DNA from 3 places in the Leptolyngbya sp. CCY15150 genome. Region 3 is predicted to be linked to each of the others. Evidence: riboswitches for the same ligand, from Rfam matches in the RefSeq annotation. Region 3 holds a riboswitch; each other region holds the start of a gene.
What was found. A riboswitch is a leader RNA that binds a small molecule or an ion and turns the genes downstream of it on or off. The one in region 3 is predicted to bind cobalamin.
Positions count from the first base shown of each region.

Region 1: another riboswitch for cobalamin. It lies ahead of JUJ53_RS15230 (sirohydrochlorin chelatase); the one in region 3 lies ahead of JUJ53_RS03450 (hypothetical protein).
Region 2: another riboswitch for cobalamin. It lies ahead of JUJ53_RS15295 (HupE/UreJ family protein); the one in region 3 lies ahead of JUJ53_RS03450 (hypothetical protein).

Region 1 covers NZ_JACSWB010000207.1:273,812-277,089, reverse strand. The annotation lists gene cbiE (precorrin-6y C5,15-methyltransferase (decarboxylating) subunit CbiE) at 1-811, opposite strand, end outside; gene JUJ53_RS15230 (sirohydrochlorin chelatase) at 796-1,806, opposite strand; cobalamin riboswitch at 1,844-2,024, opposite strand; gene JUJ53_RS15225 (chlorophyll a/b-binding protein) at 2,185-2,394, shown strand; gene JUJ53_RS15220 (hypothetical protein) at 2,858-3,278, shown strand, end outside.
Region 2 covers NZ_JACSWB010000207.1:288,305-291,582, forward strand. The annotation lists gene cobW (cobalamin biosynthesis protein CobW) at 1-347, opposite strand, end outside; gene JUJ53_RS15295 (HupE/UreJ family protein) at 764-1,465, opposite strand; cobalamin riboswitch at 1,439-1,602, opposite strand; gene JUJ53_RS15300 (class I SAM-dependent methyltransferase) at 1,900-3,033, opposite strand; gene JUJ53_RS15305 (fatty acid desaturase) at 3,243-3,278, shown strand, end outside.
Region 3 covers NZ_JACSWB010000132.1:39,919-43,196, reverse strand. The annotation lists gene JUJ53_RS03460 (class I SAM-dependent methyltransferase) at 1-460, opposite strand, end outside; gene JUJ53_RS03455 (fatty acid desaturase) at 485-1,321, opposite strand; gene JUJ53_RS03450 (hypothetical protein) at 1,708-2,154, opposite strand; cobalamin riboswitch at 2,541-2,689, opposite strand; gene JUJ53_RS03445 (FecR domain-containing protein) at 2,984-3,278, shown strand, end outside.

The DNA.
Region 1 (3,278 bases), on a different contig from region 3:
AGATGGTCAACCCCGGTCGGATCTGCAACAGAGCGATCGCCAACACCCGCACTTCCTGCTTGGTCAGCAGCCCCGGCTGATCCTCAAACGTGTAGAAGTCGCCATCGGCAATCCCCAGCAGCGGCGTGGTGGCCAGATCGGGACTCTTGGCCTGTCGCTCTAGCACCACCACATTGGGCATGGGAAACTCGCGCTGCATGGCTTCATCGAGGGAGCAGGTGGCGATCGCTTCATCAGGTGCCCCCAGACGACTACAGACATGCAGACGGTAGGACACGGGCAACCGCAAATCCGCAATCAACTGAGCGATCGCAGCGGGGGTATGATCACCATCGGTGAGCAGGGCGATGGGGGTTTTGCTTTGCCGCAGGGCTCGATCGAGATGATCGGCACTACGACCATGGACACTGACCACCGTTGCCGACTGCCAGGGAATGCCTAGGCGATTAAAGGCCAACTGCACCGAACTCACGTGGGGCAAAAACACCACCTGCTGGCGATCGAGGTACTCCATCAACAGCCGACCCATGCCGAAGTAGAGCGGATCGCCACTAGCCAGCAACACCAGCGATCGCTCCTGAAGTTGCTGACGCAATACCTCGACCCAATCCTGCACCGCGCCGGTGAGGGGAATCTGTTCTGCTGGGCAGTGGGCTACCAGGCTGAGATAGCTGGGATGGCCGACGATGCAGGTAGCGGTCATTAGGTGCGATCGCGCCATATCCGACAGACCAGCTACGCCATCTAGCCCCATGCCAATTACATAGAGTTGATGTAGACTCGACTCCTGCACCGCTAGGGCACCTGCCAAACGCGATCGTGGTAGTCGGCTTCTTGGGCGTAGGGATCGGGAGCGTCATGACCGTGAGCGTGTCCGTGTCCATGACCGTGTCCATGACCGTGGGCATGACCGTGATCATGGCCGTGGGCGTGATCATGCCCGTGATCGTGACTATGACCATGGCTCGGCAGATCATCCTGTCCTAGACCCACCAACTGCTGACTCACCGCCCGCCGGAATTTGCAGGTCTCGCAGTTCATCATCACCTGACCTGTCTGGGCTTCTTGGGCCCGATCGCGCACCAGGTCAAACAAGATCGGATCTAAGCCAATTTCGGCAAGGGATTGAATCTGTACATCAGGGCGATGGCGTTGCTGACGCTCGGCGGTGTCTTGAATGCGCTTCACCAACACGCCGGTGAATAAAAAGTGGGGCAGCACTACCACCCGTTTAGGATTCCATGTCCAAACGCGGTCAAAGCCTGGATCTAAGCGCGGGTGGGTGATGCCGCTAAAGCAAACTTCTAGCCCCTTAAACCCACTCCCTTCCCACAGCAAGCGTGCCAGTTTATAGACATCGCCATTGGCATCGGGGTCAGACGCGCCCCGTCCCACAAACAGCAGCACCGATTCTTCTCGGGGAATATCGCTCTGCTGATCGGCGGCAGCTAGGCGATCGCGCCATAGGTCAATCAGCAGCGGCGAGACGCCAAAATGCCGACCGTAGTGAATCTTGATGCCGGGATGGCGCTGGCGGGCAATGTCTAGCTCGTTGGTGACGTCGTATTTATTATGACGAGCAGCAAACAGCAGCACCGGCAGCGCCGTCATTTCTCGATAGCCCTTTTCAACACAGAGATCCACACCAGCCTGAATGGAGGGATCGGTTAATTCCAAGAAACAAGGAATCACCGGGCGGGACAGATCGCTGGCTTGAAAGGCGTTAGCAAAATCTAAAAACGTTTGGCGACCGTCGGCATCGCGGGTGCCGTGGCCCACCAAAAGTAACGGTTGTTGATCGGTCATGATGCTCCTTATCCCCGTGCGACGCAGGGAGGTTGTTAACTAAGCCATGACCCGAACCTGGCATTCTGGCTTAGGTGCAATGTTACCCAACCCTGGACTAGCCCATGGGCCTATCCAACTCTCGTCAGGGGGCGATCGCTGCCTTTACAGTTGCGGCACAGCGCTGGACTTACACCAGCTTTCCCAGTTCAGGTCTAGACTCATTACTCTATCACCCTCCGCCCGGAAACCTATGCCCCCCACCCGCTTAATCCGGGGACAATCCTAGGGATGAGCGATCGCCGTCGGAGAATTATTAACAGAATGTTTGCAAAATTTCATAAAACGTTACATAATAAGTTCATAGATGAAAAACCCGAGCATTAAAGGCAAAGATTCATGAGAACTGGCAATATTGTGGACGACCAAGGCAAGCTCAACAACTTCGCGGTTGAGCCTCAGATGTATGTGGATGAAGTATCACGCACCGGCTTCACTCCCTATGCTGAACTCCTCAATGGTCGGCTAGCAATGATTGGCTTTGTATCCATGCTCTTATTTGAAGCCTTCGCAGGACAAGGGTTGGTGACCTGGTTTACCGGCCTGTAGTTGCCCGCTTCTCCATCTCGCTAGACTTCTGGTTCGTGGGGTATGACGAACTAGATTCCTTCAGAAAACAAGACGACAATACGAGTGACTAGGGAGCTACGGCTCCCTTTTTTTTGTGACCTAAATCCGCTGTAGACCCCAGCGATCGCTGCTCACTGCTTCTCCACCAAGACCCCGGATTCAGATCCCTAGTCCTTGAATAGAAAAGAGGCGATCGCCAGTGGATTGTTGTCCCTCGGGTAGGCTAGTCTATCGGGATGAGTTGTGATCTCTGGGTCTGGTTGGCTGACAAACCTTGAAGACCTACCCCAAGCCCCTCTCCCGAGGTGGTGGATGAGGGGAAACGATGGGGCAGCCCATCAGCCTCTAGGATGGGATCGCGGAACCCTAGGACGTTCTAAGCAGTCCACCTCTGAGCGGCCTACCGTTACCGATGCGTCGAAATCATTTACAGAAGACACCTATGCGTTGGCTTTTGACTCCTCTAGCTTTTAGCCGCCAAGTCCGGCGCAGTCTCCTGCTTTCCCTAGCAGCGATCGCTTTGATCACCAGCAGTTTTATCGGCCTGTTCCAGCAGCCCAGCGTGGCCCAAACGAGTGCCTACTGTCAGCTATCCGACAGCGATGTAGCCCAAAAAGAACAGCTACGCCAGCTCGCCCTCCAAGGCGATCGCACGGCCCAGGATCAATACAAAACCCTGATGGGACAACATGCCCAACAGCTCCGAGACTGCCGCAGTCGTACCTGGCCCCAAGAACAGTCGCTATGGGTGCGGCTCTATCCCTGTGACGCTCAGCCGGGAGCGATGGATCTCCTGATGGATGAGGTGGTGAACAAGGGATACAACCGCGTCTATGTGGAAGCTCTATACAACGGTCAGATCT
Region 2 (3,278 bases), on a different contig from region 3:
CGGAACGCCTGCACCAAAGGTTTGGGCAGTGCCAATCCTGAAGTTTCAATCACAATACAATCCAGTTGCTCGCGCCGCTGCAGCAGGGTTTGCATCGTCGGCAAAAATTCTTCCTGCACGGTGCAGCAGAGACAGCCGTTAGCCAGTTCTACAATATTGCTGGGCTGGTCGTCTTCATCGCACACCTGACAGGTACGCAGCAGGTCGCCATCAATACCAATTTCGCCAAATTCATTCACCAAGACAGCGATACGTCGGCCCTGATTATTTTGCAAGAGATGGCGAATTAAGGTGGTCTTACCTGCGCCGAGGAAGCCGGTAATCACAGTTACGGGAATTTTATGCATAGCCATCCTTTAGGGAACTGTAGAGAAAAGCGATCGCTCCTCAACACTGCTGAACCATCCTATGTGGGGCAGCCTGCTAAACTTGGCGTAGATTCTCTCCCTGACCAATCTAGAAGACATCCAAGGCATGACGCAGCCTACACCGATAGCTGGCTGGCGCATCGTTGCCCCTCATCCCCCAACCCCTTCTCCCACAAGGGGAGCAGGGGAGCAAGAGTGCAGAGCATGGGTTGCTTTCAAAGCCCCTCTACCGCCTTGGGAGAGGGGTTGGGGTGAGGGTTTTTCAAGCCCCTCTACCGCCCTGGGAGAGGGGTTGGGGGTGAGGGTCTTTCAAGCCCTTCTGCCGCCCTGAAAGAGAGGTTTGGGGTGAAGATCTTCAAGAGCGATCGCCTGACAATAACTGGTTTTACAGGTTCTTAGCCGAGAACAGTGGCACTGAGAAAAGCGGTGCCGAGTCCACAGATAAGAAATCCAGCGAATCGTAGCGATAGCGGACGTTCCGTGGAGGGAAGATCCACCCGGCGAGCTATACCGTAGGCGGCCAGGGCGATCGCCCCCTGAATGACCGTGAAGCCTAGGAGATAGGCCACGAGCGGCATCATCTCTGCGCCAATGATCGCTTCCCCATAGGCATAGCCATGGAAGAGACCGGCGATCGCCCCTAGGATCACCACAGGCAAGAGCGGCAACTGCTGCCGCAGGGCCAGGAGAATACCGAACATCACCACGGATCCAGAGATGAAGATTTCCGCAGCGGGCAAATTCCAGCCGAGTAGATGGACACTGGTACCCAGGAGGGATGATAGGACAAAGCCCAAAGGAATGACTAAGCCAGACGGCCAGAGTGCGGCTAGCAAACCTGATGCCACCACAAAGGTTGCATGGTCGAGACCAATGACCGGGTGACCTAGCCCCGATAGAAATCCGGACATGAAGGTCGTGGGTGTCTGTCCACCAAAGGGATGGTGAGCCAGGGCAGGCGTTGCGTAGAGAGCGATCGCTCCCAGGGCTAGCGCTAGGATAATGCCCGCTCGCACCGGACGCTGAACGGTGGTGATGGAATGGAACACGGTCTGTACCTCGCAGATGTGTAGGGTGTGCTTTGTATCGGTAGGCATCCTGGCTGAGACCTAGCTCTCTCTTTACTCCATGAGAGACCCATGATCATGACAGTTGCGGGACAGCGTCGGACTTGCACCGAACTTTCCCTAAACAGGAGCGATCGCCCCTGCTCTCCAATGGCTGCTCCCCATCAGAACCGACTCATGAGATATCAGGCTACCATGTTGCTCTGCTGGGTCAACATAAGTTTTTTGACGGGGTTGGGATTGAGGACTAGTTCCGGAAATACATCGATACTCTTTTTTGCAACTCCTTTTTGCGACTCTTTTTTGTGCCCCAGCATCTAAATTAAGTAAGATATTTATCAATAGGCATTTATCTATGTTTATCATCAGGCACTTTCATGGGCTGTCAGCCTTGCTTTAAGCGATCGCTCCTTTCGGCACCCATGAAATGCACGGGGAGCGATCGCTCTGTACTATGGAGTGAACTAGGTGCGGGTCATCAGAAATTGACCGTTACCATTGATTTCACCATCACAACTTGCAAAGTTGGAAACGAACCAGATCAGGTAAAAGCGCCAGATGCGACGGAATTTTATAAAGTCGATCCCATAATCAAGATCTTTGATCTCGTCATAGTGATCATCAAAGCGCTGGAGCCAGCTAGCAAAGGTTTTGGAATAGTTGTTGCCGTTCATATACCAGCGTTTCACGGTTTTTAGGTGTTGGTTGCGGGCTGGGGGAGCATCAAAATTCCAGTAGCGACCATGGGGAAAAATATACCGATGGGTGTAGACACTGGAGACATTATTGGGTAAACGCACCGTAATAATATGCAAAAAGAACTGACCTTTAGGCTTCAAGAAAGACGCAATTTTTTCAAACGCGTGGGTCAAATTGCCAACATGACAAAAAACACCCATGGATAGAGCTTTGTCAAACGTCTCTTCAAATTGAATTGTGTTAAAATCTCCTTCGACCAAGGTGAATCGGTCTGAGCTAAGATAACTCTTAGGATCCTTCATGCGCTGGCGAACATCTTCGCACTGTTCATGGCTGAGACTCAGTCCTGTAAACCGAACATTGGGGAATTTCGACATGACATAGTTTGGGACAGCAGCCCATCCACAACCCACATCTAGGACATGGTCACCATCTTGAATGCCGAGCTTCTCTATAGCGTCATCGACCATGTGCATCTGCGCCTGTTCAAGGTCAGCAGCTCCCCTTTCCCACAGCGCCATGGTGTATTTAGGATACATTAAATCCCAGTCCCCCAACATCAGCTTAAACATTTTCTGTGGGAGGTCGTACTGAACTTTCATCAAATCCTGAGATCCTTCTGCCACGTGATCTGTCTCATTCAGTACCCAGTCGTAGGGAGCTAGCAGAGATGGAAAATGTTTGAACAGAATTGGCATACAGGTATCAAAAAGCGATCGCAAAACAGCGTCGGGAACCTCTAGACCGTTAATGTAAGACTCCGCTACGGCCATCTGTAAAGCGTTGAATACTTTGACGGCTCCTCGACTCGTTTGATAAGCAATTGGATGCTTGTGGCTAATATCTCCTATGAGCGGAAGATAGGCTTGAACAGTTTGTTTGGTAGTAGTGAGACTCATTGCACTCTCTCCAGTCATCTGTGGGCAAACGGCAAACGGCGTTGCTGAGTCCTGGGGTTAGCGTGGGGTGACAATGATGGGCTCGATGTTTTAATGCTCGTTACTAGTCAACAACACCTGTTAAGCCAACGATAGTGCTGAACTAAACCTTGGGCTTGACATTTTAAGAATGTCAAAAGATTTGATCCTTGAAAAATTTACGGAACTTTATGAACGTTACTGATCGTGAAATCTGGATAAGTCAG
Region 3 (3,278 bases):
ACTCATTGCCCAAATCATAGTGGTGCTGAACATTCTTGCGGCTATTTTTAATCAGCACCGGCACGGTCTTGAAGCGCTGAGCCAGCACCGTCAGCGCAAGGCCCAGGGTCACCTTATCTCGGGCCTTGGCGTAGACATTGCTGCGATAGAACAGCCCAATCAGCTCCACTAAATTCTGGTTTGCTTCATCCCACCAGCCTTCCATGTAGGCTTCACAAAAGCCTAGGGTGCCGAAGGCTAGAATGCGATCGTAGGTTTTGGGATTATGAACCAAAAGGCGCAGGGATGGCGATCCTTCAGTATTGCCAAACTGAAACATTTGCCCCTGAGGATTGACCACCGTTAAATTGCCATCTTCAATCTGACTAAAGAGTTGATAGAGATAGCGCTCACCCGGTGGTAGACGATCAAAGCGATCGCCCTGAGGATCAGGAAATTGGCTTGGTTTTTGCTGAGGCACATCCAGTCTCGCCATCCGATACACCTATTTTGTCGCTAGAGATTTGCTAGAAGGGAGGGTTGCTTTAACCTGACTCGCCAGACCCATGGATTGCAAGAACCACACCGTCAGCCAAACCATATCAAGCTCCCACCAGCGCCAGCCGTATCGCACAGACGATTGGTTCGCGTGATGGTTATTATGCCATCCTTCTCCAAAGGTGAGCAGGGCCACCCACCAGCAATTGGTGGAGGTATCCTCAACCTCATGGGAGCGATAGCCCACCATATGACAAGCGCTGTTCACAAAGCAGGTGCTGTGAAAGCCCACAAAGAGCCGTACAAAGATACCCCACACCACCCAGGGCATTCCGCCCAAGGCATAGAGTAAAACACCTAGCACAACCTGCAAAGCAATGTAGTGCTTATGGCAAAATTCATAGAACGGGTCGCCGTTGATATCTTGGGTAAACCGCCGCAGTTCACCGCTGCTAGGAATGGTGTGCATCAGCCAGCCGATGTGACTCCACCAAAACCCTTGGCTAGAGTCATGGGGATCGCCCTGGCGATCGGCATAGAGATGATGCATCCGGTGATATCCCACCCATCCCTTTACCGCACCCTGACCAGCTAAGGTGCCACAGAGAATAAAAAAGTACTCTAGCCACTTGGGTACTTTGAAGCTGCGGTGGGTTGCCAGACGATGAAACCCTAGGGAAATACCTAAACCAATGGTGAGGGCATGGAGCATTACTGCAACCCCTACGGCCGACCAACTGAAATTGGCGGGGAAGATGGCAAGCAGGGCAGCCAGATGGAGGGCGATCGTAAAGGTGATCACATCCCAGCGCGGACGAGGCGGGTTGTATTGAGCGTCGATCATAGGGCAACTCCTTGGCGGCGAGGTAGCAGCCCAGATAGATGAACAACAATTGGATGAACTGGGTTGACCATAGGTAGTTTCAAGCAATTACAAGGATCAGCGTTGTTGCTCTGGGAATGTCAGCCATTGTTCCGACATCTCAGATCACGTCACAGCGTCAGTTTTATAGGGTACAGCAAGTTAACAGAGAGAGGTAGGTGAGACGATGATCTCAATGAGCTCAATCAGCCTTGGGCATGACATCCTACCCTCTAAGGTTGTCACGCCCTAACGTTGTCACGTTCAAAAGCCGGATGAGTACGAGACTATCGCAGGCATTGTAGCCGATCGGCGAAACCTTTGGCGGGGGCATAGACCGATCTTGAAAGCGTCCTAGGGGCCAACAGCTAGGGTTGATCGAGCCAGGGATGGGTAAAACAGGGCTGAAACTCTGACCAACGCTGTAGGATTTGGGCATGGCAGATCTCCGGAGCGATCGCTACATTCTGCAGTAGGTCGATCTCAATCTGGTCACCCGCGACCAGCAGCAGCACCATGGCTTGATGGGGATCATAGGTGGTCAGCGATCGCCCCACCTGATCGATGGTGTCATCCTCTAACGCCAGCCGCTGTAGCCGACTAGGCATATGTCGTTGAGGCGTAAACCGCAGACGATAGGGCCAAAAGCTAGAGGATCGCCCCTGAGATGGGTAAATCTCACAGAACACCAGCCCACGTCCCGCCTGCTGATAGCCTTGCCAAGCCATGGAGCCAATCATCAAATAATGGTCGTGGATGAAGGAGGGCATCCAGGAGTCACAGTGGTCTGTCCACTGATCCGGTTGAAAACGCATAGAACCAGTCTCATACACTAGACATGAACAACGAGCAAAGGGTCGGGCGATCGCTCATAGCATTGGGAACGATCGCCCCTAGTAACGTCATGAATGGGTCTAGAGAGAGGCGATCGCCCCCCTCTGACCATGGTTATGAACTAGGGTCGCGAACTAGGGTTGCGGACGATGCCGATCACCTAGGTCGCAACATGAAGACTTGACGTCAGGTGGAGAAACATCCATATATGCATGGAGTCCACTGTCGCACAAGCCTCTGGCTTGCTGCAGGCGCGACGCCTGCGCGACGGTAGTCGGGAAATTTCTGCCGCCTAGAACTAGATGGAAGACACTTATTATGCACAACGTAACTCAACCAATGGCTCATCCGTACCTCGCAGATGGATATGAATCGAACTGACAGCGGCGGGCATCCTGACTTAGAGATCGATCACGCATCTCATCACAGTTGCGGGACAGCGCCGGATTCTCACCGGACTTTCCCCCTTACGTTTAGTGGCTGCTTCCCACTAAAACCAGCTTTTTCTAAGCCTATCACAGCATCTATGGCTTCTAGCCGTCCTCGCTCGATCCCATCGAACCAGCTCTCAGGCTGGGAGACAACGGAAACTTCATGTTAAGCAGCAACCATCCTTAAAATCGGATTGCTACAATCAGGGGATCACGTGAATCTACGCAGTCTATCAACATGTCTTGTCTCTTTTTCTTAACAATTTAGGGCAAGATTCTTACGTGTTGAATCATGATAAACAGTATCCACCATTACAATCTCTAGGGGGTTTCATGGAGTTGAGCCCTCTACACGTTCTTGATGCTCAGGAGATTTTGAATGCTACGAAGATTGACGGGGTTCATGGATCGTCACTGGAAAACGGTTTTGAGTTTTTCGTTGGGATTATGTCTATGCTTTGGGCTGGCATTGGTCAGTACGCCCAGTACAGCGCAATCGATCACCTCTGGACGAGTGACCGAAATTTTAGATAGCGATCAGGTCTATATCCAAGAGGCGATCGCTCGGGTGAACGACACGGCCAGCCAAGGGCAGCGCGTGCGTACCGGCAGTGCCCGTGCTCAAATTAACTTCAATACAGGAGCGGTCGCTCGTCTAGCCAGCAACTCCGTAT